Regions from separate parts of the Acetobacter persici genome, predicted to be linked through region 1. Evidence: riboswitches for the same ligand, from Rfam matches in the RefSeq annotation. Region 1 holds a riboswitch; each other region holds the start of a gene.
What was found. A riboswitch is a leader RNA that binds a small molecule or an ion and turns the genes downstream of it on or off. The one in region 1 is predicted to bind cobalamin.
Positions count from the first base shown of each region.

Region 2: linked by a shared signal. The riboswitch ahead of JK199_RS07605 (TonB-dependent receptor) and the one ahead of JK199_RS02730 (TonB-dependent receptor plug domain-containing protein) in region 1 are both predicted to bind cobalamin.
Region 3: linked by a shared signal. The riboswitch ahead of JK199_RS07935 (DUF1636 family protein) and the one ahead of JK199_RS02730 (TonB-dependent receptor plug domain-containing protein) in region 1 are both predicted to bind cobalamin.
Region 4: linked by a shared signal. The riboswitch ahead of cobG (precorrin-3B synthase) and the one ahead of JK199_RS02730 (TonB-dependent receptor plug domain-containing protein) in region 1 are both predicted to bind cobalamin.

Region 1 is NZ_JAERKU010000002.1:120,329-127,627, reverse strand. Features, by position in the region: gene JK199_RS02735 (L-dopachrome tautomerase-related protein) at 1-768, opposite strand, end outside; gene JK199_RS02730 (TonB-dependent receptor plug domain-containing protein) at 993-3,200, opposite strand; cobalamin riboswitch at 3,324-3,548, opposite strand; gene glnA (type I glutamate--ammonia ligase) at 3,732-5,177, opposite strand; gene JK199_RS02720 (P-II family nitrogen regulator) at 5,276-5,614, opposite strand; gene JK199_RS02715 (aminotransferase) at 5,888-7,063, shown strand; tRNA gene JK199_RS02710 (tRNA-His) at 7,149-7,224, shown strand.
Region 2 is NZ_JAERKU010000005.1:15,740-23,038, forward strand. Features, by position in the region: gene JK199_RS07595 (SdpI family protein) at 1-595, shown strand, start outside; gene JK199_RS07600 (S41 family peptidase) at 638-2,020, shown strand; gene JK199_RS07605 (TonB-dependent receptor) at 2,025-4,328, opposite strand; cobalamin riboswitch at 4,379-4,588, opposite strand; gene JK199_RS07610 (hypothetical protein) at 4,703-4,903, shown strand; gene JK199_RS07615 (CHRD domain-containing protein) at 5,021-5,464, shown strand; gene JK199_RS07620 (Hint domain-containing protein) at 5,613-7,299, opposite strand, start outside.
Region 3 is NZ_JAERKU010000005.1:91,841-99,139, reverse strand. Features, by position in the region: gene JK199_RS07950 (GMC family oxidoreductase) at 1-310, shown strand, start outside; gene JK199_RS07945 (c-type cytochrome) at 303-1,829, shown strand; gene JK199_RS07940 (MFS transporter) at 2,030-3,241, shown strand; cobalamin riboswitch at 3,280-3,540, shown strand; gene JK199_RS07935 (DUF1636 family protein) at 3,702-4,154, shown strand; gene cobW (cobalamin biosynthesis protein CobW) at 4,151-5,212, shown strand; gene cobN (cobaltochelatase subunit CobN) at 5,230-7,299, shown strand, end outside.
Region 4 is NZ_JAERKU010000001.1:188,912-196,210, reverse strand. Features, by position in the region: gene JK199_RS00885 (Hint domain-containing protein) at 188-1,852, shown strand; gene JK199_RS00880 (RidA family protein) at 1,927-2,277, opposite strand; gene panC (pantoate--beta-alanine ligase) at 2,309-3,148, opposite strand; gene JK199_RS00870 (aldo/keto reductase) at 3,241-4,296, opposite strand; cobalamin riboswitch at 4,418-4,665, shown strand; gene cobG (precorrin-3B synthase) at 4,794-6,041, shown strand; gene JK199_RS00860 (precorrin-8X methylmutase) at 6,028-6,657, shown strand; gene JK199_RS00855 (precorrin-2 C(20)-methyltransferase) at 6,657-7,299, shown strand, end outside.

The DNA of each region.
Region 1 (7,299 bases):
GTCTGCCAGCACAGCGGTTGGGGCGCTGTAAAGGCGGCGGGAGGAGAGCGGAGACCAGTAAAGCCGGGTGGAATCCGCACTCAGCGCCACGCCATCCACACCGCCCTGCGGCACGGTCGGATGTTCCGCATCATAGCGGCCAAGACGCCCGTCGGCTTCCATCACAAAACCCGGTATGGGGCTGACGGACACCGTTTCTTTCAGAATGCGCCGTGCCTGTCCGCTGGCCAGATCGACTACCAGCAAAGCCGGGTGTGTGGTCTGGGATGTATCACTGATAAAAGCCGTGCCCGCGCTGCCATGTGTAAGGTCAACGCGCACATCATTCACATGGCTGTCTGGCCGCACCGCTGGCGCAGTCAGGGCGTAGCGACGGATAATCCTGTTTGTCTTCGGGTCAATATGCAGCAGGGCCGGTTTTGCTCTGGCTTTGCTGCCAGCCCGAACGCCCTCATCCAGCAGCCAGAGCTGACCATTGGCATCGACCGTCATGCCAAGTGGCGAGAGGATTTTGCTCTGTGCGGCCGCACTGGGGAACGGCGTCAGGTGCCCCGGTGCCCACGTGACCAGCACCGGGCCTTTATGCCGCTGGGCGCTGGTGGGCAGGGAAAGCACAACCCGCCCATCTGGCAGACGGGCAATACCGGACGCCTGCACGGTGGGGAAGCGGTCCGCGACCGTCACATTTCCGCTGGTAGTCCAGTTATGCACGGTGCTGTCTTCCGCCAGTGCCGTGCCGGAGACGCTGGCACAGAGCAGACCCGTCATCAGGCCGGTCCGCGCCCACACGCCAAGCCTGCGGCGCCGGGGCTGGGGCTGGGGCTGGGGGGATGCTAGCTGTGCTTCGGGGCGATGCGTGAGCATAAGGAATGCCTTTCTGAAATGCGTCTTAACCTGTGCGCTCATTCTACCGCATGACGCAAAAAAGGCCATTGCCACGGGAGCGTACCCCCGCCGCAATGGCCTTCCGGCACACAAAACCGCATGCAGGATCAGTAATTCAGCGTAAAGCCGCCATATCCGGCCCGACCCGGCTGGAGGTAGCCCACCGGGTTTTCATACTGCCGGTTCAGCAGGTTATCAGCCCGCGCAAAAACCGAGATATAGCGGTTGATTTTGTAATTCGCGGTCAGATCAATGGTAAAATATCCATGCCCTTTTGCGCAGGTCGCGCAAAAGTTTTCTCCCACCAGAGGATAATCCCGCCAGCCGCTGGTATAGAGAATATTACCAGACAGGGTGAAATCCTTCACCGGAGACCATGTGGTATTGAAGTTGAACTTATGCTGCGGGCGGCGCTGCAACAGCGCGTCACTATCCGTATCCCGCGCGTGGGTCCATGTGTAATTCAGCGCAAAACTGAGTGTGTCCAGTGCCTTCCAGTCCAGAAATGCCTCCACCCCATACATGCGCGCATGCCCAACATTGCCGAAGGAATAGATATAATCCCCCCACGCACTCCCTGCAGCAGGCATGACGTAAGCAGAAGACTGGATCAGGTTCCGCACCTTGTTGTCATACCATGTGGCGCCAAAACGCAGTTTGTCATGCAGCAGTTTCTGCTCAACACCGACATCATAGCCAATCATGGTTTCGGCTTTCAGGTTGGCGTTGCCTTCTTCCGCCCAGCCAGCGCCGCGCTGATTGACAAAAAGCTGATATAGCGAGGGTGCATGAAAGCCCGACCCGGCACTGGCTTTGATGATGGTGCCCGTATTGGGCACATGGATGGCGGGAGCCACACGCCATGTCACATGGTTGCCGTAGCGGGAATTGGCATCATACCGCACGTTGGCTGCACCATAGAGAACACGGTTCCAGTTGCCTTCATACTGCCCGTACCCCGCCGTGGTATCCATGCCTGCGGTGGTGTGCACTGGCTCGGTCGGGTCATCCGTCGCGACATTGATGCCATCATGAAAATGCTCGGCACCCACAAGAACCGTCCCGAATTTCCGCAGATCAACCGTGCCATGCCAGTCCACTTTCAGGCGTGTGGAACGGTAATAATCCGGGTCTGTCATGGCAGGATCACCATCCGCGTACAACCCGTCCTGCATGTACCGGCGGCGGTTGGTCATGTAGCCAAGCCCCAGAACCTGATCAAACCGCCCGCCAAAGGAGGAAAGATGCGCCGTGCCGCGCACCACGGCCTCGTTCTGGGTATTCTGGTCCCGGATCAGCTGGTCCCCGTTATAGGGCGTATAAACCTGATCATACGCTGTAAAGGTATGATAGTTGGCCTGTATCAGCCGTGCTGTCAGACCCAGATCAAAATTATGCGTGACATCATAACCCAGTTTGACGTTAGCGCTGCGGTTATCATTCCGGTCCCCCGCGCGGCGCTGGGCCCGGTTGGCCCCATTATACCGCTCAATATAGCGCGGAATTTCATGAAACCCATCCGTGCGGTAATGAGAGAGCACAACATTATAGTGGAAGCGCCCGCTGCTGCCTGATGCCCCGAAGGCCTGATTGAACGTGCCATAAGACCCACCTTCAATCCGCACAAACGGTTTAAAGCGCCCCTGCCCTTGCTTTGTGTTGATATCAATCACACCCGCCATGGCATCCGCGCCATACAGGCCGCTCTGGGGGCCGCGCAAGATTTCAATGGAGCCAATGCCGTCCGTTACAAACTGCCCGGCATCAAACGCGTTGCTGGCGGAACTGCCGTCATTGATGTCCATGCCATCAATCCGCACCTTCACATCATTGGCGTTTGCCCCGCGCATAAAGATGGAGGTTGTTCCGCCAAATCCGCCAGACCGCACCACATTCAGCCCCGGCTGCCGCGCCAGAATATCCGGCAGGGTGCGGCGCTGCTGGGTGGCAATCTGCTCCTCCGTCACCACCGTCACGCTGGACCCGACATCATCCGCCCGTATGGGTCTGCGCAGCGCACTGACCGTCACCACCTCCGGCAATCCCTGAGACGGGCTCAGTGAGACAAGCGTGCGGCCCGTCGGTGCGAGCGCCGCGACAGACTGCCCCGGCATTGCAGGAACTGTGTTGTCCGTTGCGGTCCGTCCGGTGGCGCGGCTTTTCAGATGGCTGCCCGAAGCTGCGGCTTTATGCGTAAAAGGTTTGCCAGAACGCGCATTGGTCGCGGAAGAGGCGGCGGCCTGTGCGCCAGCCACAGACAGTCCGGTGACAGCCAGAATGGTGGAGGTGGTCAGCGCGCAACGAAAAAAACTCATTTTAACTCGTATCCTGTGGTCAGCCGTTGCCACAGGAAAACGTGCTCCGCCTGCTCATGCGGCAAAGGCCGGAGCAAAACTCAGTCACGCACGCCAGCACACCCCGGCTGGCGTCTCCTGATTGCAACCACGTGCCGGATGGCAGGTCTCCTGGCTTGCGGCACTTTGACTGAGCCTTCCCTTCCCGGAGAATCGTCTGCTCCAGTGGGCCGGACGCGGTACGTCCGGGCAGCCTCAGCCCTGCCGCTTACAGTTGCGGGGACAGCCCGGGACTAAGGCCAGCACGGCCCGCACCCGGTTCCCTTTTCATCCCCCGTTGCAGGGGAAACCATCACACGGGTGTCATATCGCGTTGCCCGGTCGAGTCAATTACCCGGTGCAACAGTGCTGCCACAGGGCAACACGCAACGCCAAAATCGCAAAAACACATCAGCCTCCCACCCGGCAATGTCCCCCAAGACAGGCACAAAAAAACGCGGCCCTCCGAAGAAGGCCGCGTTCCTGATCATCTGAAACTCCGGGAAGGAGGGATCAGACGGAGTAGTACATTTCAAACTCAACCGGGTGCGGCGTGTGTTCAAAGCGATACACGTCTTCCCACTTGATGGCGATGTAGCTGTCGATCTGGTCTTTGGTGAACACGCCACCAGCCAGCAGGAACTCATAATCCGCAGACAGAGCTTCCAGCGCTTCACGCAGGGACCCGGCAACCGTCGGGATCTGCTTCAGTTCTTCCGGCGGCAGGTCATACAGATCCTTGTCCATGGCGTCGCCCGGGTGGATCTTGTTCTTGATGCCGTCAATGCCGGCCATCAGCATGGCGGAGAAGGCCAGATACGGGTTGGCCGTCGGGTCCGGGAAGCGGACTTCAACGCGCTTGGCTTTGGGGTTGGTGGCATACGGAATACGGCAGGACGCAGAGCGGTTGCGCGCAGAGTAGGCCAGCAGCACCGGAGCTTCAAAACCCGGAATCAGGCGCTTGTAGGAGTTGGTGGACGGGTTGGTGAAGGCGTTCAGCGCCTTGGCATGTTTGATGATACCGCCGATGTAATACAGGGCGGTATCGGACAGGTCCGCATAGCCATTGCCTGCAAACGTCGGCTTGCCGTCTTTCCAGATGGACTGGTGCACATGCATGCCGGACCCGTTATCGCCATAGATCGGCTTGGGCATAAACGTGGCGGTCTTGCCGTAGGAATGAGCGACGTTGTGCACGCAGTATTTGTAGATCTGCATGAAATCGGCAGAGCGGACCAGCGTGTCGAACTTGGTGCCCAGTTCGTGCTGGGACTGTGCGACTTCATGGTGCTGCTTTTCAATCGGCAGACCCATTTCACCCATGGTGGCGAGCATTTCTGCGCGCAGGTCGTTTTCGCTATCCACCGGCGGCACGGGGAAGTAGCCACCCTTCACGCCCGGACGATGGCCCATATTGCCTTCCGGGTAATCCTTCAGGGAGGCGCCGGGTCCTTCGATGCTGTCGAGCTGATATTTGCCGAAGTTCGGGCCCGTGCCAAAGCGCACGTTATCGAAGATAAAGAATTCAGCTTCCGGACCAAAGAAGGCGGTATCACCAAGCCCAGAGGACTTCAGATACTGCTCAGCCAGTTTGGCGGTGGAGCGCGGGTCACGGTTATAGGGCTGGCCTGTGGACGGCTCAATGATGTCACAGAACAGGATCAGCTGCGGGCGCGCCGTAAACGGGTCCATCACAGCGGTTTCCGGGTCCGGCAGCAGAACCATGTCACTTTCGTTAATGGCTTTCCACCCAGCGATGGAAGAACCGTCGAACATGAAGCCCTCGGTAAAGGTGTCTTCTTCAATCGTGGTGACATACTGCGTGGTGTGGTGCCACTTGCCGCGCGGATCCGTGAAACGCAGATCGACAAACTCGACCGAGTTTTCCTGGATCAGGTCAAAAACCTTAGCAATCGCTGCGGCTTTGCTGTCACCCGCAGTGGTCGTTTTCTTCACCATATGTCTTCACCTACAACCTGTTGCGCACCACACTCTTGCGGCACGTCTAGGATTATAAAACTCGCGTCCGCCGCCGGGCGGCCCCGCACCGGGGCACCTCAGATAGCGTCTTCCCCTCTTTCCCCCGTGCGGATTCGCACCACATCTTCCACCGGGAGAATAAAGATCTTGCCGTCCCCGATTCGTCCGGTCCGGGCAGCAGCGGAAATGGCTTCCACCGCGCGCTCCACCAGACTGGCAGGGCAGACAACCTCAATTTTCATCTTGGGCAGAAAATCAACAATATATTCCGCGCCACGATAAAGCTCCGTGTGCCCTTTCTGCCGCCCGAAGCCCTTGGCTTCGATCACGGTAATGCCTTGCAGGCCGAGTTCGTGAAGGGCTTCCTTCACCTCGTCCAGCTTGAACGGCTTGATTATGGCCTCGATCTTTCTCATGTCACGTCATCAATATTCTGGTGCTGCACTCAACAAGAGGGGGTTCTTTCTGCGCGCAACCTGCCCATGGGGCATCCCGGGGGGCATGAAGACTCAGAGCGAACAGCCCCAAACTTGCACGGGTTGGCCGCGCGGGCAATCGGGCTTGTGCGAAATATAACGATCCAGCACCAATCTCCCCTCTTTTCTCACGCCGCAAGGCCGTGCCACTCTGCGCGCCACTTTCGCTTTTTTTCGCCACCCTTCCCCCGGCAACTCCCAGGATTTACGGCCATGACCAAACCGCTCAACCGGCAGATTGCCGCCCTGCCCACCACCATTTTTACCGTCATGTCTGAGCTGGCCCGCGCGCATGACGCCATCAATCTCGGGCAGGGCTTCCCGGATACGGAAGGCCCGCAGGATATGGTGCAGGCTGCGGCGGATGCTCTGCTCGATGGGCGCAACCAGTATGCGCCCCTCACCGGCCTGCCGGAGCTGCGCGCGGCGGTGGCAGACTCTAATGCCCGCTTTCAGGGGCTGGAGGTCAGTGCGGAGTCGGAGGTGGTGGTCACATCTGGTGCGACGGAAGCCCTTGCCGCCTGCCTGATGGCCCTGATTGAACCGGGGGATGAAGTGGTGCTGATTGAACCGCTTTATGACACCTATCTCCCCATGGTCCGCCAGCTTGGCGGCGTGCCCCGGCTGGTGCGGCTGGAAGAACCAGGCTGGACGCTGCCGCGGGAGGCTCTGGCCGCCGCTTTTTCCGCCCGCACAAAGGCCATTCTACTCAACACCCCCATGAACCCCACTGGCAAGGTGTTCACCCCGGATGAGCTGGACTTCATCGCAGGCCTGCTGAGCCAGCACGACGCCTATGCCGTGTGTGATGAGGTGTATGAGCACCTGACCTTCGGCACGCCGCACGTCTCACTCATGACGCGCCCCGGCATGCGCGAGAGGTGCCTGCGTATTGGCAGTGCAGGCAAGAGCTTCTCGCTCACGGGCTGGAAAGTTGGCTACGTCACGGCCCCGGCTCCGCTGGCATCGGTCGTCGCCAAGGCCCACCAGAATCTGGTGTTTGCCACCGCCCCCAACCTGCAACGCGCCGTGGCGTTCGGCCTGAAGAAAGATGTGCAGTATTTCCGGGATCTGGCCGGGGACATGGCCCGCAAGCGTGACATTCTCTCCGCCGGGCTGCGCGGCGTGGGGCTGGACGTGCTGCCGTGCGATGGCAGTTATTTTGTCATGGTGGATATCACCCCGCTGGCCAACGGGCTGGATGATGTCGCCTTTGCCCGCCTGCTGACGGAAGAAGCCGGGGTGACGACCATCCCCGCCTCAGCCTTTTATGACCCTGCCAATGGCACCCCGCCCCGGCATCTGGTCCGCTTCGCTTTTTGCAAACAGGACACGGTGTTGCAGGACGCCGTTGCCCGTATTGAACGCTGGGCCAGCACCCGGACCTGAAGCCGCGGAGAATTTTTCTCCGTCTTCACCGCATCTCGGTCTTGACGGGGCATACGCGTTTCTCTACATGAGCGCTTGCTGTGTGGCGGATGTAGCTCAGCTGGTAGAGCGCCGGTTTGTGGTACCGGTTGTCGCGGGTTCGAGCCCCGTCATTCGCCCCAGCATTTCCCTTTTTAAATGTGTAGTTCCTGCAAAGTCTCTGCTGCCAGAGGCGCGCCTTGCGTGCTTCTCAGAGC
Region 2 (7,299 bases), on a different contig from region 1:
TCTTCTGTGGCGCGCGCCGGACGGGGCGCTTGTGCCTGTCCATTTTTCCGGCCAGTGGGTGCCGGACCGGTTTGCAACCCCAGCCCACGCGCTGACGGTCTGGGTGGGCCTGCTGGCGGCACTCTGGCTGTTCTTCCGTGCCGTGGCGTATGGACTGCGGAACCACAGCGGATTTCAGGCCTCCGTGCGCGTGTATGATCAGGCGTGGATAACGCTGACAGCCCTGCTGTGCGCTCTGACTGTGGGCTGTATGGAGGCTGCACTGGGGATAAAAATTGCTCTGGGGTCACTCAGTTCTGTCATGCTCGGGGTTTTCTTTATTGTCGTGGGGAATGGTCTGGGGAAGATCCGCCCCAATAGCGTTCTGGGTCTACGGACCCCGTGGACGAAAGCCAGCGTGCGGGTGTGGGAGCGCACGCACCGGGCCTGTGCGCCCTTTTTTATTCTGACCGGCGTTTTTTTGACGGCCACCGGCTTTGGCGTGCTGGGCGCACCGCTGAACAGGACGATTATGAATCTCTGCCTGCTGGGGCTGGTTGCGCTCTGCTATGGACTTTCATGGATTTACTGGCGGCAGGAGCAAAAATACGGGTAAGGTACCGGGGATGGACTGACCGTTTCTCCGGAAAGAGACCTTATGAACACACAGGTTTTTCTGCTCTGCGCGGCTGTGCTGCTGTTGGCGCCTGCCAGAGGTTTTGCCGCGCCTGCCCGTGAGACGCTTTTTGACCCGCAGCATCAGTTTACGCTTTCTGCCGGGCCGGGCTGCGCGGACCGAGGGCCGGGTATCACGCTCCAGTCCGCCACCGCCAGCCCGCGACAATTTGCCGCCACACGGACCGAACTGCCTGCGGAAAAGATGCGGAACACGACCCTCCAGCTCCAGGCCACACTTCATGTGCGGGCGGTGCAGACCGGAGCCGGGCTCTGGGTTGGGCTGTATAACGGCACGCAGCAGAGTGCATTGAGAAACACACAGAAAGACCCGGTGCGCGGGGAGGATCTGACCCGTACTCAGACAATTACGCTCTGGGTGCCCCCACAAACAACGCGCATTGTGTATGGCGTCACGCTACAGGGCACAGGCAGCGTGACCGCCTGTGGCTTACGCATGGAGGCTCCCGCGCCTGCGGAAAACAGGGAGGCTTCTGAGTCCTCTCTGCCCGTCAGGACCATGCGTTTTGTTCTTGATACTGTGCGGGAGCGTGCTTTGCACAGTGCTGCGATTGACTGGAGCACACGCACCCCGGCCCTGCTGGATCTGGCCAGACACGCCAGTGAGGACGATCTTTACGCCGAGATGCGGCACCTGCTGGCGGACCTGCATGACGGGCATAGTTTTATACTGCCCCCCACCAGAGCCAGAGGATTATCAGAACGACCTGCGACGCTGCCGGTTTTTACGAAACTCTCCTCTGGCATCAAGATGATTTCGGTTCCTGATTTTACATCCCACAACCCTGAGGCCATGACGGCCTTTTCCGCCGCAGGGCACACGATCTTTGCGCAAGCGTCTGACATGCGGGGCTGGATTGTGGATTTGCGCGGTGACCAGGGCGGGAATATGTGGGCGATGCTCGGGATTTTAAAACCCCTGCTTGGCTCGGGGGATCTGGGCGTGTTTGAAGACCGGACAGGCCAGCGGTCCAGACCCTGGCGCGCTGAAATACAGGGGAGCGGACAGGTGCAGGCAACCGGGCCGGATTTAGCCCGCGTGCCTGTGGCGGTTCTGATTGGCCCGCAGACTGCCAGCGCGGGCGAGGCGGTTGCCATTGCGCTGAAAGGCCGCCCTCAGACACGGTTTTTTGGACGCGCGACACACGGCCAGACTACCGGCAACACAACTTTCACCCTGCCGGACGGTGGGATGCTGGCGCTGGCGACCGAGCATGAATGTGACCGGAGAGGGCAATGCTATGAGGGGCCAGTGCAGCCGGATGACGTGCAGGCTGACCCGGATGCGGCGTTACGGGCGGCGGAGGAGTGGATGCAGAACAGCTTTCCTCAAACACTCCAATAGATTTTTAGAAATTCGCCGTAACGGAGAAGCGGGCGGAGCGAGGTTCCAGAGGATGATAGGTGGAGCCTGTTTCAACCGGGGATGTGGGGGTCAGGCGGTAATCATAAGCATACTGGGAGGCAGAGGCGTGGGTGTTGGTCAGGTTATAGAGACTGGCCTGCACCTGAAGGTATTTTGTGATGTGGTAGCCGACATCCAGATTCACTTCCTTATAGCCGTGTGAGCGCATGGAGTTATCTTCAATCAACGGATAGGAGCCGAGCCAGCGGAACTGCACGCCACCAAAGATGCCGCAGGGGTGGTCCGCCAGCAGGCCGAACGAGCCGATAAAATTGGGGGCATTGGCCACATACAGCCCCGGCAGACCATACACACCGGGATTGCCGGTAAAATAACGGGCATGGGTTGAGGCGATATCTGCATTCAGCTCCAGCCAGGATAGCGGGTGATACTGGCCGGAGAGTTCAAACCCCTGCCTGCGGCTGGGGGCGCCGGCGTCATTCACGCCTTCATCCGCATCATATGTCAGTTCCGAGCTAAAATCGATCCGGAAAAAGGCTGCCTGTAAATTCAGTTTTGGGATGATATTGGTGCGCACGCCCAGTTCTTCACTGGTGGCGCGTGTCATGAAGGGCGTGGCGATGGCCCCGTTGGCAATGCCGTCGGTCGGGACGGTACCCAGCACGGCACGGATATCGTTAGAATGGTAGCCCTGCCCTGCGCTGATATAAAACTCCGTTTTATACCACGGGCCAAAAATCAGGCTGCCCTTGGGCTGGAAAAGCCACTGATGCACCTTGCCGTTATAGCCGGAAACAAGACTGTGGTCTGAACCGCCGTAATAATCCCCGCGCAGGCCGACAACAGTGCGCAGCCAGGGCAGCCAGTGCGTAATATTCTGGCCAAACAGGCCGACATTGCCCTGAGATACTGTATCGGCATTACAGACATACCGGCCTGTGGGCACGCTGCTGTCCGGGCAGTCCGGCAGGACTTTCCGCTGGTGGGTGTGGCGGCGGTCAATATAAATACTGTCCCAGCGGCCCTGTACGCCAAAAGTGGTGTCTGTTGCACGGTGCAGCACCGTATCATGCCGCTGATAGGCGGACGTGCCACCAAAGGTGGTGCGGGTTTCATCCTGCTGTTCCTGATCCCCGTTGATGGGGTCATTCAGGTAATGACTGAAATCATTCCATAATGTCAGGCGGCTATGCACAACATAGAGGGACGTTTTAAGCTGCCAGTTATCCTGATGCAGAACGTGATGGGCGGAGACGCTGAACCGTTCTGAATAGCCGCCATCACTTGGGTCGAGAGAGCCGTAACGGCTGATCAGGCCTTTCTGATAGGCTTCCAGTGGCTGATCTGTCGTGTTGTTCCACAGGCCCCGGTAATACAGGCCAGTCAGGTTGAATTTGGTGTGTTCTGTTGTGTGGGTGTAGCGGGCAGCGGATTTGATGCCCCGGAAATTATCCGGATGCGCCCACGGGCCATTGAGATGGTCGAGCGAGAAAGCGCCAAGCAGCTTATCGCCATTTTTGAAATGGGCTGTATCGCCAATAAAGGCATGCTGGTCCCCCAGCGTGCCGAGGCTGCCGGTGGCCTGCCCGCGCAGATCATCCGTCAGGCGGATATGGTCGGACCCGACGACGCCAAAATCCCCCACATCCGCGTAAAACGGGCCTTTGGTGTAGTCGATCCCCTGCGCAAGTTCGGGCATGAGGAAATTGACGTCCGTATAGCCCTGCCCGTGCGCGTGGGTGGGTTCATTCACCGGCATATCATCCACAAAACTGGCGAGGTCTGTGCCGTGATCAAGATTGAAGCCACGCAGCAGATACTGGTTGGCTTTGCCCTCGCCCGAATGGGCCGTGACAACCAGACCGGGCACGGATTCCAGCAACTGGCCCACGCGATACACCGGGCGCAGGCGGAGTTCTTTGGCAGTAATGCTGCCCTGACTGGCGGTGAGCGCGCGGCCAATCGGGTCTGTGTGGGAGGCGATCACCTGAAGATGTTCTTCCCCGTGGGCGTCAGCCGTTTTGTGGCCGAGGAGCTTCTGGGCGGAGACCGGGGGACGGCGGTCCGCAGAGGGGGTGCCGGACGTCGCGCGCTGGCGTTGAGCGGAAGCAGGACGAACGCCGGTCTGGGGGGCGTGCGGGCCTGTGGTTGTCGCGGTGCGTCTGGCAGTCCCTCCGCCGGGTTTTGCGCGGTGGGCCGCCTGTGCCGTGAGGGTGGTGAAAGCGGAGGCGCAGAGCAGCGCGACGACAAACGGAGAGCGCCCGCGCCCGGCAGGACGCGGAAACACGACGTGGACCATACCTGTTCCCCGATATCCGGCGCACCCCGTCCGGCTATCATGACTGAGCGACGAAGGCAGGTCTCCTGGCTCACGGAGGGGGATCTGATGCGCCTTCCCAGCCTTTTGGGCCAGTGGCGTGAGGCATCAGCGCACCGTTTACAGTTGCGGGGGCAGCCGCTGCCTGAACCCCGGACTGATGGCCCGGCCGGATTCTTCAGCGTTCCCTTTTCACTCGCTTGCGCGAGACCTTCGACAGCCGCAGAGGTAGGGGATGGGTTCCGGGCCGGTCAAGGGTTGGGGGATGGTGATTTCAAAAAAACGTCACACCGTGCGAGGGGCCGAAGCGTATAGGAAGAGGGCGTCTGAAATCTTTCTGCCTTGTGAGCACGATGATGCCTCAGTCTTCCAGCCCCGCACCCGAAACTGCCCCGGCCCTCACGTTGCGGGAGGCTGCTACGGAGCGGTGGCTGGCAACATTGCGCCAGAAAATGAAAGCGGACGGCACGCAGCCCCGCGTCCATTTTAGCCGCACACCGGACCGCCTGCCTGACCGTGAAGGCGTGATGCGGGATTTTGAATAACCGCTCACGTTTTGTGAGCGGAAGCAACGGTCTTTCCTCTGAGACGTTTTGAAGCTGTGGCGGTGCCCGTTTTTTCGGGTGCTGCGCGTTTTCTAACGGAATGAGGACGTTGCCGTGATGACCCTGCCCCGCAAACCGGTTTTAAGTCTGGTGCTGGCTGCCGGCCTGCTTGGCGCTGGTATGGCGGCTGCTCCGGCACACGCCCAGCGCAGTATGCTGTTTTCCGGCACTCTGGCCCCTGAGCATGGCGCGCCCGCCCACATGCAGGGCAAAGTGATGGCGCTGTATTACCCCGGAGCGCATGTGCTGCGCTACACCGTGACATGGGACGGCCTGACCGGCCCGGTGACCATGGCCCATCTGCATGGCCCTGCCCTGCCCGGCAAGGACGCGCCAGCAATGGTGACAGTGCATGGCCCCTATAAAAGCCCGCTGAGTGGCAGCGTGATGCTGAGCAGCGAGACAGAACGTGACCTGCAGGACGGGCGTGTTTACCTGAACCTGCATACCAAAGCCTATCCGGGAGGAGAGGCGCGGGCGTGGCTGGGGAAGAGTGAGTAACGAATTCCGTGCGAAGAGGTGAGACACTCGTTCAGCACCGAGGTTCTCAAACGACATGACAGCGTGCAGGTAAAAAAATTCCGGGGCCATCCTGTGCTGTACAGGATGGCCCCGGTATTCTCTCTTAAGACTCAGTTTTTACGACGGCTCAGGCAGAGTGAGCGGCAGTTTCTGGCTCCGGCGTGGCATCTGTCTGCTGGTAAGGGCCGGCCGCGCAGACATTCAGCGTCAGCAGGCTCATTGAGCGCCTGATCATAAGCGGCAGCGGCAGGTGAGCATGGCCACTGGTCCAGGCATAATCTGCCTCTGCGGCATACCAGCCAGCCAGTTTGTCCTGCTCAAGATGTGCGGTGATCCTGGTCGTCTTATTGGCTGTCATCAGATGGATTTTTCCAATGGCGACACCCAGCATACGGCGATCATCCACAAACGGACCAATCACATCACTCGGGCGGCTGGCGCGGGAGACGATCTCAACAGATGCGACGCCCGGCGGCAGCATGAAGCGATATTGTCCGTCTTTTTGAGATACCGGACGAACGATAGCACCCGTTTGGGTGATCAGATGCAGCTCCGGATTGGTTGTCATAGTAGATTTGTCGGGTACCTGACGGTCAGACACATTTTCTGCCCGGCCTGCCAGCTTATGGAACAGCGGCTCTACAAAGGCACGATCCACGCTCAGCGGAACAGCCGCGTCCGTCGCCCAGTCCTGCGGTGTGCCACCGAGAGCCACAACAGAACCAGACTGAGAGAACGTCCGGCGGTTCCCTGTATCCAGATAGCTTTCTGTCAACATGCCATCGGCCATCAGAACGGAATGCTGTTCCGTTTCTACATGGAAATAGTCATAGGACGTGATGGACGTATCATAGAAAATGGAAGCGCCATTCACCAGCATACGAACCGGGACAAAGCGCCCTGAGAAAAACAGGCAATGTTCCGGGGTAATGAGCATATCCTTATACGGCACGCCTTCAACAATAGCGTCTTTGCAAATGCGCACCGGATATCCTGCCTGATCGTCCGCCAGATGAGTGCGCACTTCAGCATGGGCCTTACCGGCCCAGACAATGCGGCGGGATTGCAGAGAACCGTCCACATACGCCGTGACTTCATCGCCAAGACGGAGGGTTTCAACGGCGACTTCCCCAGCCGGGGTTTTAATCATAGTGCCGGAAAGGAAGCAGACTTCACCCAGAGCCCCACCGTTGCCATTGCTGACCAGCTCGAAGCCCGTTGCTTTAACACCGGGAATGTTGAGGGTAATGGTCTCTTTGTTAGCCAGCGTGATCACGACCTGATCATCTGACGGGTAGGCATAGGACACCCCGTCCGCAGAAACACCTGCCAGATCAATACTGTCAGAATTCCCGGGGGCAGTACCACTAAAGCCGCTGATGACGGTGCTGACAGTCCCACCATTTTCCAGACCGGAAATCGTCAGGCCGTGGTTCGCATCAGTCGGGAGGACAACAGTGCCACCAGCATTGTTCCACAGGGTCGCAGAGCCTCCGGCCTGAAGGGTAATAACGCCGGAGAGGACGCCACCGTTACTGACAGTGACAAGACCTGTGCTGGCGACGCTTGTATCACCCAGTGTGCCACCAGATTCTACATAAACTTCGCCGCCCGCTGTGACCGTATTATTATCTGCGTGCCCACCAGAGGCGATATCAAGAACACCACTGGTATTGATGGTAGTACCTGTTGCAGATCCCTGCAAACCCAGACCACCACGGCTGTCAATTACCGTGTTAACGGCAGAACCACCGGCCATGACGCGCCCGAGACTCCAGGCTTCAAACGTAGCCGCAGACATTGTAGCGCCACTG
Region 3 (7,299 bases), on a different contig from region 1:
CTACACCGTGAAAAGCTGTGACCACACCCGCAAGGTGTTCAAGGAGCTGATCGGCCTGATGCACGGCACGGATGAACAGTGGACACCGGGTTACTTCCCGCAGGATCATCCCTCCGGCAGCACCATCATGGGCACGGACCCGAAAGATTCCGTGGTGGATGGCCATTGCCGGACGCATGACCATGAGAACCTCTTTATTGCCAGTTCCTCAGTTTTCTCAACCGTGGGCACGGGCAACATTACTCTGACGGTCGCAGCGCTGGCGCTGCGTGTTGCAGATACGCTGAAAAAAGAACTGCTTCATGCCTGATTTCAGAACTCTCCTGTGTTCCGCTCTTATTGCCGGAACAGCCCTTGGTGGTGTGGCGCTCGCACCGCTGGCCGCCGCTGCCTCAGCGGACAAACCGTCCGCCCAGCCCACAGTGCCCGCGCCTGTGGCGGAAGAGGGGAAGCCCGTTGCAGGCTCTGATGCTAAAACATCAGACCACACGCCAACCTCTGAAAAACCGGCTCCTGCCGGGGAGGCCGCAACCCCTGCTGCCTCAACGCAGGCAGGTGCCTCTCCGGCCGCTCAGCCGGACAGTGCCGAGGCTGAACTGGCGCGGGGTGCCTACCTTGCGACAGCAGCGGACTGTGTAGCCTGTCACACCAAACCGGGCGGGAAACCTTTTGCGGGCGGCCTGAAAATCGCCACCCCGATGGGTCAGGTGGTTGCCACCAACATCACCCCGGACCCGGACCACGGAATTGGCCGGTATACGGAAGCGGATTTTGAAAACGCCGTGCGGCATGGCGTGCGCAAGGATGGCTCCTATCTGTATCCGGTCATGCCGTACGTGTCTTACGCGGGCATGACGGATCAGGACGTAAAAGCCCTGTATGCGTGGTTCATGCATGCGGTCAAACCGGTGGCGGAAGCGCAGGAAGAGACAAATCTGTCCTTCCCGGCCAGTATCCGCCCGGCCATGATGGCGTGGAACTTCATCGCCAGTAAGGAAACGCCGGAAACCGGGGATTCCAGCACGTATGACCCGCTTCGCCGGGGCCGTTATCTGGCCAACGCGCTGGAGCATTGCGGCACCTGCCACACCCCGCGTAACTTTATGCTGAGTGAAAAGCAGGACCATTATCTGGCCGGGACGTCCCTTGGCGCATGGTACGCGCCCAACATCACCTCCAGCAAAACCGGCGGCATCGGCTCGTGGAGCGAGGATGATCTGGTGGCGTATCTGCGCACCGGGCATGTGGCGGGCCGTGCGCAGGCCGCAGGTCCCATGGCGGAAGCCGTGGAGCACAGCACGAGCCACCTGACGGATACGGACCTGCACGCACTGGCCGCCTTTATCCTCAAGGTTGCCCCGATGGAGGATGAGGCCGACCACACCGCGCGTGATGCGTTTGGCAAGGCGGTGAACGAGCCGGATATCCGCACCAAAGGCCCGCAGCGGATTGATGATCTGGCGGAAATGGATGGCCCGCACATCTATGATGCCAACTGCGCGGCCTGCCACGGGCGGGACGGGGCTGGCACGCAGGACCATTATGTGCCCTCCCTGTTTGCCAACTCCACCGTAGGCGCAGGCCGTCCGGACAACCTGATCATGACCATCCTGAAAGGGGTGGATCGCACGGCGGGCAAGGAACATGCCTTCATGCCGGGCTTTGATGGTCAGTCCAACGTGCAGCGCCTGAGCGATGCGGAAATTGCCGCACTGGTGAACTACGTGACCGCCACCTTCGGCTCCGGGGATCACCACGTCACGCCGGAGCAGGTCAAAAACCTGCGGGGTGACAGCAAGCCGGTGAATCCGCCGGCCAAGGGGCAATAAGGGGGGAGTCACAAACCCCTCTGGCAGGCCGGGCGTTTTTCTCAGCGCCCGGCCTGTTCTGCCAGCCCGCTCTTGTCTGCGCGCTCTCGCCCTCAGCAGACTGCTGCGTTATCAGACGCAGTGCTTTTCCGGGCGCGCTTTTCCAGAAAATACGCTATGCACACCACCCTTTGAAGAGATCCGGGGTTAAGGGGAAAGCTGTGTTCGGTTCCTTGTCTGTTTCAACACGGATTGGCCTCGTCGCCCTGTGTGCCGCAACCTTTACAGCCATCACCAGTGAGATGGCTCCGGTTGCGCTCATGCTGGAGATGGCCCGTACTTTCCACACCAGCACCGGCCATATCGGGCTGGCAGTCACGGCGTATGCGCTGATTGTGGCCGTTGCGGCTGTGCCGCTGACGGTTCTCACCGCACGGGTGGAGCGGAAGCGCCTGATTCTTGTGGCGCTGGCAGGGTATGTGCTGTCCAACCTGATAGCAGCCTTTGCGCCCACTTTTGCTGTGCTGTGCCTGGGCCGCACCCTCGGCGGCGGCGCGCATGCGCTGCTTATGTCCATTGTGTCAGCCTATGCCGCCCATCTGGTGCCCAAAAAACTGACAGGCCGGGCCATCTCCTTTGTGTTTGGCGGGGCCTCCATGGGGGGCGTTCTGGGGGTGCCGGGGGCTGCGGCGCTGGGGCATTTTGCAGGCTGGCGCATCGCGATGCTGGTTGTGGCGGGGCTGGCAGCGTTTCTGACGGTGCTGATTGCCGTCTGCCTGCCGCCGGTTGTCAAACCGGCGGGGCGTCCATCCGGGCCGTACAAGGCCCCGCGTGAGGCTGTGCGCGCCTTCGGGTGGGTTGTGGCGGCAAACGCCATGTTCTTCCTCGCCCATAATGTTGTGTACACCTATATCGCTCCGGTGCTGATGGCGCATGGCCTGCCCGAGCAGTCTGTAAGTCTGGCCTTGCTGGTTATCGGGGTTCTGGGGTTGTCCGGCCTCTGGGCCTCCGGCCTGATGGTGGATCGCTGCCCGCGTGTGGGGATGCTCGGCGCCGGGGTGGTCATGGCGTGCGCGATTGCGCTGCTGGGCGGGACGCTGGTGCCGGGCTGGGAGAGTGTGGCGGTTGTCTGCCTCTGGTGCGCGGCCTATGCCTGCATCATTCCGTTCATCATGTCCGGGGCGATCCGCACCCGCGCCACCTCGGCGGATACAGCGGGGGCGGCGGTCAACAGCACCAGCAATATCGGTATTCTGCTTGGCTCGGCCCTTGGGGGGCAGCTTCTGTCCGCGTATGGCGTTGCGGTTCTGGTGCCTGTTTCTGTGGCGCTGTGCTGTGTGGCCATGCTGGTAGTGGTGCTGAGCGGCAATGCCTTTCCCGTCAGGCTGGCCGAGCATGAGGACGAAGAGGCGGCAGAACAGGTCTGCTCATAAAGCGCCCGGCTTACGGCTTGAAAAATACCGGTATTATGCGATGCTTGCCGCATGATGGTGTCCCGCGAGGGATGAAAAGGGAAGACCGGTGCGCAGCATCCGCTGCAAGGCCGTCGCTGCCCCCGCAACTGTAAGTGATTGCATGGTCCGCTATGGGCCTGCCGCCTCTGGCGGGCAGGTCCATGCCACCGGCTCCGGTAAGGGGGCCGGGAAGGCAGCCGGACCCGCGGCTGCAAGGTTTATTCCGCGCAGACCTGCACGACACAAGCCAGGAGACCTGCCATCATCCGCGCTGCCCTTTCAGGGCGGGCGGCTGTCTGAGGTGTCGTGTCCGGCGGGGTGCCCGGAAGGCGAGGGTGCGCTGGGCTGGCGCATCACTCCTGTGCCAGCAGGAGCACTGTGCATGCACTCCGTTTAAGGGCCGCATCTTCCCGGAGCGGCGCCTGATCGGGAATTTTTTATGCCTGCGTCTGTTCCGCATTCCGCCCCGTCCTCCCACGCGCCGCCTGCCGTGGCGGAAGGCCCGGTGCTGCATGTCTGCACCACCTGCCGGCGCGGCGGCCCCGGCATGGATCACCCTCCGGGCGCACAGTTGCTGGACCGCCTGACGGCCCTGCTGGAGGCCTCACAACAGGACTGCCCCGTCACGCTGCGTCCCGTCGCCTGTCTGGCCTCGTGTGACCGTGGGTGTACGGCGGCCATTGCCATGCCGGGCCGCTGGACATGGCTGCTCGGCCATCTTGGGCCGGAAAAGGCGGAAGATCTTCTGGCCTATGCGCGGCTCTATGCCGCCTCGGCCAAAGGGACGGTTATGCCGTCCCGCCGCCCGGCCTCTCTTTCTGATATGATTCTGGGCCGCGTGCCCGCTACCCTCTACCCTGAGGCCACAGTCTCTGAACAGGAGCCGTCATGACCGCATCCACCCGCGTTCCCGTCACCATCATCACAGGCTTTCTGGGGGCGGGGAAAACCACGCTCCTGCGCCATATCCTGCAAAAAGCGCAGGGCCACCGTATTGCCGTTGTGGTCAATGAATTCGGCTCTCTGGGCATTGATGGAGAAATCCTGCGCGGCTGCGGCGTAGAAGGCTGCCGGGAGGATGATATTGTGGAACTCACCAATGGCTGCCTGTGCTGCACCGTGGCGGATGATTTCCTGCCCACGATGGAAGCCCTGCTGGACCGGGCCGACCCGCCGGAACATGTGGTGATTGAAACCTCCGGCCTTGCCCTGCCCAAGCCGCTGCTCAAAGCCTTTGGCTGGCCCACCGTGCGCAGCCGCATGACGGTGGATGGCGTCATCACTGTGCTGGATGCGCCCGCCGTCGCCTCCGGCCGCTTTGCGGATGATCCAGAGGCCGTGGCAAAACAGCGCGAGGCCGATCCCTCACTGGATCATGACAACCCTCTGGCGGAAGTGTTTGAAGACCAGCTTAACGCGGCGGATCTGATTGTTCTGAACAAGACGGACCTGCTGGATGCCGCACAGCTTGATGCGGTGGAAGCAGAGATCAGAACCCTCTGTCCGCGCCCGGTGCGTATTATCCGCGCGCAGGATGGCAAGGTGGACCCCGCCGTGCTGCTGGGTCTGGGGGCGGAAGCTGAGGCTGATCTCCAGTCCCGTCCGTCGCACCATGATGCGGAAGATGGCGAGCATGAGCATGATGATTTTGAAAGTTTCGTCGTCACCGTACCGGAACAGCTTTCCGTCGAACGCTTCCTGACCCTGTTGCAGGATGTGGCGGCCCGGTATGACGTCCTGCGCATGAAAGGCTTTGCCAGTGTGCAGGGCAAGCCCATGCGGCTGGCTGTGCAGGGTGTTGGCACCCGCTTCCGGCATGAGTTTGACCGCCCCCTGACCCCGCAGGAGGCCCGCACCGGGCGTATTGTGGTCATCGGGCAGAAGGGGCTGGATGAGGCCGCCATTACGGCGGCGCTGGCGGCAGATCCGTCCGCAACGTCCGCCGGTTAAGCAGGCGGCCAGCCCCCATGCACCTTCTTGTGCGGGACAGCCGGACGCTGGATGAGCAGGACGTGGCGGAAGACCTCGGCCTGCCTCCGGCGGAGCTTGTTGTCCTGTCCTTTACGGAAAGTGACCTGCTCGGCCTGCTGCACGCACAGGCACGGCTGAAGGTCGGTCCGCGCGGGGAGGGGGAGACGCTGCCCTCTCTTCAGGTCACCAGCCTCGCCCGGCTACGGCACCCCATGTCGGTCGATCTGTATCTGGAGACCACACTGGCGCAGGCCCGTTGTGTGGTGGTGCGGCTGCTCGGCGGGCTGGATTACTGGCGCTATGGCGCTGAGGAACTCGCGGCATGGTGCCGGGCGCACCATATCCCGCTGGCTCTGCTCCCCGGAGAAGCCCGGCCACAGCCGGGTGCCGGTGCCCCGCTGTCGGATGATAGCCGTCTGGCGGAGCTCTCCACCGTGTCGGGTGAAATACGCAGGCGACTGAACGGGTTTTTCCAGTATGGCGGTGCTCACAATATGGAGCATGCCCTGCGCCTGATGGCCAGCCTCGCCGGGCAACACGCGGATGATGGCGCACAGCCGGAATCTCTGCCACCGTGGGGAGTGTACCGCACAGTTGCAGCACGCACGGACCTTAAAACAGCCGGTGCAGCAACACTCAGTCAGGATTCTGTTCCTCTGCCAGAAGGCCACACGCTGCGGGCCTCACTGATTTTCTACCGCGCCCATCTGATGGTGGGGGATATCGCCGCGCTGGACGCGCTGGCGGATGCCCTTGCCGCACAGGGCTGCGGGGTGGAGATGCTGTTTGTTACATCTCTTAAAGACCCTGCTGTTGCAAGCGGCGTTGCCGATGCGCTGAAAAACTTCCAGCCAGATATTGTCCTCAACGCGACCCTGTTTTCTTCCAGAACCCCGCAGGGGCACTCCCCACTGACGGTTGCCGGGGCGCCCATCCTGCAACTGCTCCAGCCGGGGGCGACACAGGAGGTATGGGGGCGCAGCCCGCGCGGTCTCTCCCGGTCGGACCTCGCCATGCAGGCTGTGCTGCCGGAACTGGATGGCAGCATCGCAACACTCCCCATTTCCTTCCGGCAGGACGCGCCGCCCGGCCTGCCTGCGGCCCGCACACCTTATCTGCCCGGTATCCGGCATACCGTGGCGCGGGGGCTGGCATGGGCACGCCTGCGGCATCTGGCCCCGGAGCAGAAGCGGGTTGGCATTATCCTCTCAGATTATCCGGGGGCCGGGCTTGCGCGGGAGACGGGGCATGTGGCTCATGCCGTCGGGCTGGACGGGTTTGCCAGTCTGGCCTCCATCCTCGCTCTGCTGCGGGCGGAAGGCTATCAGACCGGGCCAGCGCCTTTGCCAGACGCACAAACCCTCGTAACTCTGCTGGCCCAGACGGCCCCCCGCCCGCTGATAAGCCTTCCCACATACCATGCGCTGGCGGCGGAGCTGGATGCCGGGTTTATGGCGTCCGTCACGCAGGCATGGGGTGCGCCGGAGCAGGACCCATGCGTGCAGGAAGGCGCGTTCCATCTGCGCGCGCTGGAACTGGGGCATCTGACGCTTGCCGTGCAGCCGGACCGGGGGCGTCAGGCCGACCGGAAAGCCCGGTATCATGACCCGGATATCCCGCCCTGCCACGCTTATGTGGCGTTTTACCTGTGGCTGCGCAGCGTGCGGCGGCTGGACGCGCTGGTGCATCTGGGCACGCATGGCACGCTGGAATGGCTGCCGGGCAAGGCCGCAGCCCTTTCCGCCGCCTGCGCGCCTGCGGTGCTGACGGGGTCTTTGCCCGTTATTTACCCGTTTATTGTCAATAATCCGGGTGAGGCCGCCACGGCCAGACGGCGGCTCGGGGCCGTGACCATTGGCCACATGACGCCTCCGGTCCGGCAGGCTGACCTTTCGCCCGAAATGCAGACGCTGGAACGGCTGATTGATGAATATGCGGAGGCCGATGGTCTGGACCCGCGCCGTGGTGCATTACTCCGCAAGGAGATTCTGGAAAAAGCCGCCCGGACCGGCGTGCTTTCAGAAAGTGGTGTCCGCCCCGGTGAGGAGGATGAGGCCGAAGCCCTC
Region 4 (7,299 bases), on a different contig from region 1:
AAAGAGCTGAAAATGCTTAAGAGTTGCTTGATAAAGTCTTAATTTGCGCAAGCCGAAAAGTCCCGTCTTGCAAAGTGTTAATGAACCGTAAAAACGCTTACACCCCCAATATTGTTAGTGCAAGCAAAACATAGAATATCAAAAAAGACACACTCCCAATTCTTTGCGCAAATCAAGGATTGGGAAAATGTCTACCATAAATACTACTAGTGACTGGGGTGACCAATACGATAGTCAGGATGTGACTCTTGATGGCACTTCTTCTCCGATTACAGTAACGGTCAAAGCTGTTCATTACGATGGGTGGACGGAAGGCGATTCATCTAATACTAATTTTCATTCTAATAATATGACGGTTAATGGTAACGTAACATTAAAGGGTGATGGTTATCTTACTGTAAACAATACCGTTACAAACAATAGTTCTTTAACTATTGAAGCAACAAATTTTACTATTGACGGCACGCTAACCGGTAAAACTGTTACGATTGCTAACGGCGGGGCCTTAACTGTAGGCACCTTGACTGCTCCTATTACATTTGGTGCTTCTCCGTCAGGGGCAACAGAATATAATACGCTTACGGTAAAAAATTATGCTGCAAGTGGAACACTTACATTAAATAATTTGTCTCCACGGGATAAAATTATTTTTGATAATGGTCAAAGTACAACTCTCCAATGGGGAGACGATGGAAAGACTATTGTTGATCAGAACGGTACCGTCTTGGCAAATGTTACTTTTGCCGAGGGTTATGACAAAGATGACTATCAGTTTAATGGTGATGTCGTTACTGTCACATGCTTCCTTTCGGGCAGCATGATCCGTACCTGTAATGGGGATGTAGCGGTTGAAGCCCTCCGCATTGGTGATCAGATTGTTGCATTTGACTGGAAGAATAAAAAGGACGTTCTTCGTCCGGTTGTCTGGGTTGGCAAAGCGCGTGCGACGGTGCGGCCGGGTCTGCATGATGATGAAGCCGGGTATCCTGTCCGTGTTCTGAAAGATGCTGTTTCCGACGGTGTGCCTTACAAAGACATGCTGATTACAGCAGAGCATTGTCTGTTTTTTAAAGGCAAGTTTGTTCCCGTTCGTATGCTCGTGAATGGCGCGTCCATTTTTTATGATAAATCCATAACGTCATACGACTACTACCATGTGGAAACAGAGCAGCATTCCGTTATTACCGCCGATGGCATGCTGACCGAAAGCTATCTGGATACGGGCAACCGCTCCTCTTTCCGTCAGGAAGGCCGGGTTGTGGCCCTGCATGGCACAGCCCGCACATGGGAAAAGGATGCGGGGGCACCGCTTTGTGTAGACCGTGCTTTTGTGGAGCCTCTGTTCCGCATGCTGGAATGGCGGGAAGACAGTGTGGCTGGCTGCCAGACTTCAGCAAACGCTCCGGCTCTGACGCAGGATCCTGATCTGCATCTGGTTACGGAAACTGATGCCGTGATCAGGCCCATGCGCAAAGCCGCGCATCATTACAGCTTCATGCTGCCGCCGGGCACACAATCTGTCCGGATTGTCTCCCGCACCAGCCGTCCGGCTGATGTGACCGGCCCGTTTGTGGATGATCGCCGGTCTATGGGCGTGGCCGTTGCGGATATTCATCTGTTTTGCGCCAAAAGTCAGCATGACATCAGTGCGCATCGTCAGGCTGTAAAACCGGCTGGCTGGTACCCGTCGGAAGGTGCGCAGTGTGTGTGGACCAATGGGGATGCGGAGCTTCCGTTGGGTGATTACCTGAAAGAGGGAAAAATGGGCATCCTCTCACTCCAGATTCTTGCAGCGGGGCCCTATATTATCCGCGCTGAGGAGACAGCGGAAACGCAGGTCAAAACGGCCTGATAGTCTGAAGGTCTGAAATGGGATGCAGGGTCTGCTTTTTCTGGCAGATCCTGCATTTTTTGAAGAGTGTAGTGTTATCGGAGCGCGGCAATGCCGGTCAGTTCCACACGCCACTCCGGTCTGGCGAGTTTTGCTTCGACCGTCGCGCGGGCGGGTTTGTTGTCCCGGTCCAGCCAGGCGTCCCATGCGCGGTTCATGCCTGCCATATCGTTCATATCCGCCAGAAAAATCTGCACGGAAAGCAGGCGGCTTTTATCTGTGCCCGCTTTGGCCAGAAGGGTATCCACCTGCCGCAGGATATCGGCCATCTGGCCTTCCGCATCCAGAGTGGCATCATCAGCAATCTGCCCGGCCAGATGCACAAGCCCGTTGTAAATGACAGCGCCGGTCAGGCGTTCTTCGGGGTCAAGACGTGTAATGGTCATGGATGTGTTTCCAGTTTTCTATCCGGTGGTGTCAGGCAAGCGGCATGTTATCAATCAGCCGGATGTCTCCAAGGCTGGCCGCAACAAACAGGCGGGTGCCGGGGTCAGCTTTTTCTGACGGCGCCAGAGTTTTTTCAGATCGCAGGTCCAGATAATGCACTGTAAACCCAGCGTCTTGCAGGGTTTGTGTGCAGCGCTCCAGCGTGGCGGCCACGGGTTTTCCGGCTTTCAGCGCGGCAACGCAATCCTGCAAAGCCTGTGGCAGATGGGTGGCCTGCTGGCGCTGGGCAGCGGTGAGCCGCCTGTTGCGGGAGGATAGCGCCAGATGGTCAGCTTCCCGCACGGTGGGCACGGGCAGAATGGTCACGGGCAGGTCCAGGTCCGTTACCATCCGGCGGATAATGCAAAGCTGCTGGAAGTCTTTTTCCCCAAACGCGGCAATATCGGCACGGGTTTGCATGAACAGCTTGGTGACGATTGTTGCCACGCCATCAAAATGGCCGGGGCGGTCCCCGCCACACAGCATCTTGTCCGGGCCGGAAACAGTAATGCGCGTGCAGAAGCCGGGCGGGTAAATCTGGGTTTCATCCGGGGCGTACAGAACATCCACTACGCCGGTTTGTGCCAGAAGGGCTTCATCCGCGTCCAGACCGCGCGGATAGAGCTGGAAATCATCCGGGTTGTTAAACTGGATCGGGTTGACAAAAATCGTCACAATCCGCCGGGTAGCTTTGCCGTCCAGCGCCTGCACCAGTGTCAAGTGGCCTTCATGCAAAGACCCCATGGTGGGCACCAGTCCGATTGTCTCCCCGTCCTTATGCCACTGAGTGACAATCTCGGTCAGTTCCTGTCTGGTTCTTACAAGCTTCATGACGCATCCCGGTTTGCAGTAAAAGCGCAGGACAGAGGACTACCCGGTCTGTGCACGATTGCCGGGAAATCCACTGTCCGTCCTGGGCCGTCTTACTGTGTTTTCAGGAATGGTTCCAGCAGCACACGGTCTGCCGGGCTGAGCCGGTCTGCCGCGGTGCTCGCCTGATGCCAGTAGGGATAGAGCAGGGGAGGCTGGCTGGCCTGATTAAGGCGGTTGAGCTGGTCTTCCGACAGCGTGAGTTCCGCGGCTTTCAGGTTGTCTTTCAACTGCTCTTCCGTGCGGGCGCCCACAATGACGGAGGTAATGGCCGGGCGATGCATGGTCCATGCCAGAGCGACCTGCGCTGCGGAAACGCCATGCTCTTCCCCAATAGCAAGCAGCACTTCCACAATATCAAAAAGCTTTTCCTTGTCATGCACCGGGGGTTCGCCAAAATTTTCAAGCTGACGGCCTGCGGGTGTTGGCTGGTTACGGCGATATTTGCCGGAGAGCAGGCCCCCTGCCAGCGGGCTCCAGACCTGCACGCCAATCCCCTGATCCACAGCCGCGGGCAGCAGTTCATACTCTGCATCGCGTGCCTGAAGTGAATAATAAATCTGCTGGGATACCGGGGCGATCAGCCTGTTGCGCTCAGCAACGGACAGCGCTTTCATCATATGCCACGCGGAGAAATTGGAAACCCCACTATAGCGGATCTTTCCGGAACGGGTCAGCGTATCAAGGGCTTCCAGTGTTTCATCCAGTGGGGTCTGACCATCCCATTCATGCAGATAATACAGATCAATATGGTCGCGGCCGAGGCGCTTCAGGCTGGCCTCACACGCGGTAATGAGATGCAGGCGGGAGGAACCAGCCCCGTTTGGTCCGTCCTGCGTGCGGAAGCGGGCTTTGGTCGTGACCAGAATTTCCTGCGAGCGCCCTTTCAGGGCTTCCCCCAGAATAGTTTCGGATTCCCCGGAGGAATAGATATCCGCCGTATCAAACATGGTGATGCCCGCATCCAGGCACAGGTCAATCAGGCGGCGCGCCCCGGCTGTGTCGGTATTCCCCGTCTTTGCAAAGTCCCCTTTGCCTCCAAATGTCATGGTGCCAAGGGTAAGGGCAGAAAGACGCAGGCCAGACCGGCCAAGTTGACGATACTGCATGAAGCTGTTCTCCGTGTGGGTGAAGAGTGAACGCGGATGACCGTTTTGAACTGGCAGTATAGAGGGACGTTTTCAAGGGTGTCAGGGCGTTCACTCTGTTTTGACAACCACCAGAGAGCCTGCTTAACAAAGGGCAGATGGTTCCCGTCAGGGGATGAAAAGGGAAGTACGGTGAGAACCCTTCTGTTTCTTGGCCGTCGCTGCCCCCGCAACTGTATGTGACATCAGGCGTGTTTTCCGCACTCTTGTTTTTGGGAGTGTTGACCCACTGGAGCGTGCTCCGGGAAGGGCGGAAACAGGCGAAAACTGCCGGAGCGCCGGGGGTTTTGTGTCATGAGCCAGGAGACCTGCCATCTTTGTGCTGAGTGTCATGTCTGGCGGGGTGTCCGGAGCGTGATGGTGCGTTGGGTCAACGCGCTACTATCTGGTTTGTCCTGATGGCCTTGTGATGAACACCCCCATGCGGCCTTGTGCTGTGTGTTGACTGAAGGGTGTTCATGTCTGCCGCGTTTTCTGCCCCAGTGGTGAAGGGATGGTGCCCAGGTCTGTTTGCCCCCATGCAGGCGGCGGATGGCTGGCTGGTACGTGTACGCCCGCCGCTGGGCCGGATAACCGCAGCGCAGGCGCATCTGCTGGCCAATGTTGCGGAGCAGGACGGCAACGGGCAGATCAGCCTGACCAACCGGGGAAATGTGCAGTTGCGGGGGTTCGCGCCGGAAGCGGCCCGTGCTTTCCCGCAGCGGATGATAGCGGCGGGCCTCGGGCAGGCAGACCCGGATGCTGAACGGCGGCTCGCACTTCAGATATCCCCTCTGGCGGGCGTGGACCCGGCCTGTGCGGGGGAGACGATGCTGTGTGCGGAGGCGTTGAGGGCCGGGTTGATCGGCTCTCCCGCTCTTTCAGCTTTGCCTGATAAATTCGGGTTTTGCGTCGATGGCGGTGGTTTTTTCCCCGTTGGGTCTTTGCAGGCTGATATCATGCTTCAGGCTGTACAAAACCCGGCTTCTGAGTGGGGAGGCTGGCGCGTTGTCTGTGGTGAGGCCCGCTCAGAGCCGCAGGGTTTGTCTGAGGCTGTGCAGACGGCTCTTGCATTGGCGGGTGCTTTTATAAAATGCCATGAGGCCATGCGCCCTTTGCGGGGGCCTGCTATTGCCCAGAGACTGTTTGCAGAAATCGGGGTTGCATGGGTACATGCTGCCAGAACAGAGAGGCAGCACGGTCGTGCGTTGGTTCAGAGGGCCGGACATCTGACAGGCCATCTTTATGCGGTGGCTGCGCCGCTGGGGCGTCTGACGGCAGCAACGCTGCGGGCCTGTGCAGATGTTGCGCAGACCGGTGAGGGCATTTTGCGCATGACACCGTGGGGGAGCCTGATTTTTGGCGGATTAAGGAAAATGCCGGAAATTTCAGGGCTTGTTATGCATCCAAGTGATCCGCGCTTGCGGGTCTATGCCTGCATTGGTGCGTCAGGCTGTGGGCAGGCTTCCGCCGACACAGGGCGGCTGGCGCTGCAACTGGCTCCGCTTTTGCCGGAGGGGATGGAGATGCACGTCTCCGGGTGTGCCAAAGGCTGTGCGCATCCGGGGCGTGCGACAGTCACGCTGGTTGCCGGGGCGGAGGGATATGGCGTGATCCGGAACGGACGCGCGGGGGATCAACCCGTCTGCGTTGTGCCGGAATGTGATGGTGCAAAGGTCGTGAGACAGGTTCTGTCTGAAGGAGATGTTAAAAATGCAGCCTTATGATTATATCCGCGATGGCGCTGCCATTTATGAACGCTCCTTTGCGACCATTCGCGCAGAAGCTGACTTAAGCGGTTTTTCCACCGAGCAGGCCCAGATTGTTGTTCGTATTATTCATGCCTGTGGCATGGTCGATGTAGCACAATCCGTGATGATGACGGAGGATTTTGTATCTTCCGCAAGAAAATCCCTTAAAAAATCCTGCGCTGTTCTGTGTGATTCCGAGATGGTGGCGCATGGCATTACCCGTGCGCGTCTACCTGCGGATAATGCCGTGGTGTGCACCCTGCGGGATGCGCGCACGCCAGACCTTGCGCGGCAGATTGGCAACACCCGGTCTGCCGCAGCGCTGGACTTGTGGGGGGAAAAGCTGGCCGGGGCCGTTGTGGCAATCGGGAATGCGCCTACAGCCCTGTTCCATCTTCTGGAACTGCTGGATGCCGGTGCGCCAAAACCTGCGGCTGTAATTGGTTTGCCGGTCGGCTTTGTCGGGGCGGCGGAATCCAAGGAGGCCCTTGCAAAAAGGCATGATATCCCATGGCTGGTTGTGCAGGGGCGGCTGGGGGGGAGTGCCATGGCCGCGGCGGCTGTCAATGCGCTGGCGAGTGAGGTGGAGTAATGGTGCGCGGAACGCTGCATGTGGTGGGCGTGGGGCCGGGAGACCCGGACCTGATGACGCTGCGGGCTGTTAAAACCCTGCAAGGGGTGCCGGTTGTGGCCTATTTCTGCCGGCATGACACACAGGGGCACGCGCGCCGCATCGCGCACGCGCATATTGCTGCCACAACGCAGGAAATACGGCTGGCTTATCCGTTTACCACCGAAATTTCCGTTAAAGACCCAAGCTACCATATCGACATGCATGCGTTTTATGATCGCTGTGCGGAGGATCTTGCTGCGGTTCTGGAAGAGGGGCGGGACGTCGCTCTGCTGTGTGAAGGGGACCCTTTTCTGTATGGGTCCGCGATGTATCTGTTTGACCGTCTGCATACTCGGTTTGAAACTCAAGTTGTGCCCGGTATTTCCGCCATGAGCGGTTGCTGGTCTCAGGCGGCGAGGCCTATGACGCACGGGGATGATGTTCTGTGTGTTCTGCCTGCTACCATGCCGGAAGAGGCTCTGGTGCACTGGCTGGACAAGGCCGATGCGGCGGTGGTGATGAAGATTGGCCGGAATATGCCAAAATTGCGGAAAGCACTGGAGCAGACAGGCCGTTTGCCGGATGCTGTCTATGTAGAGCGTGGCACGCAACCGGAGGCAC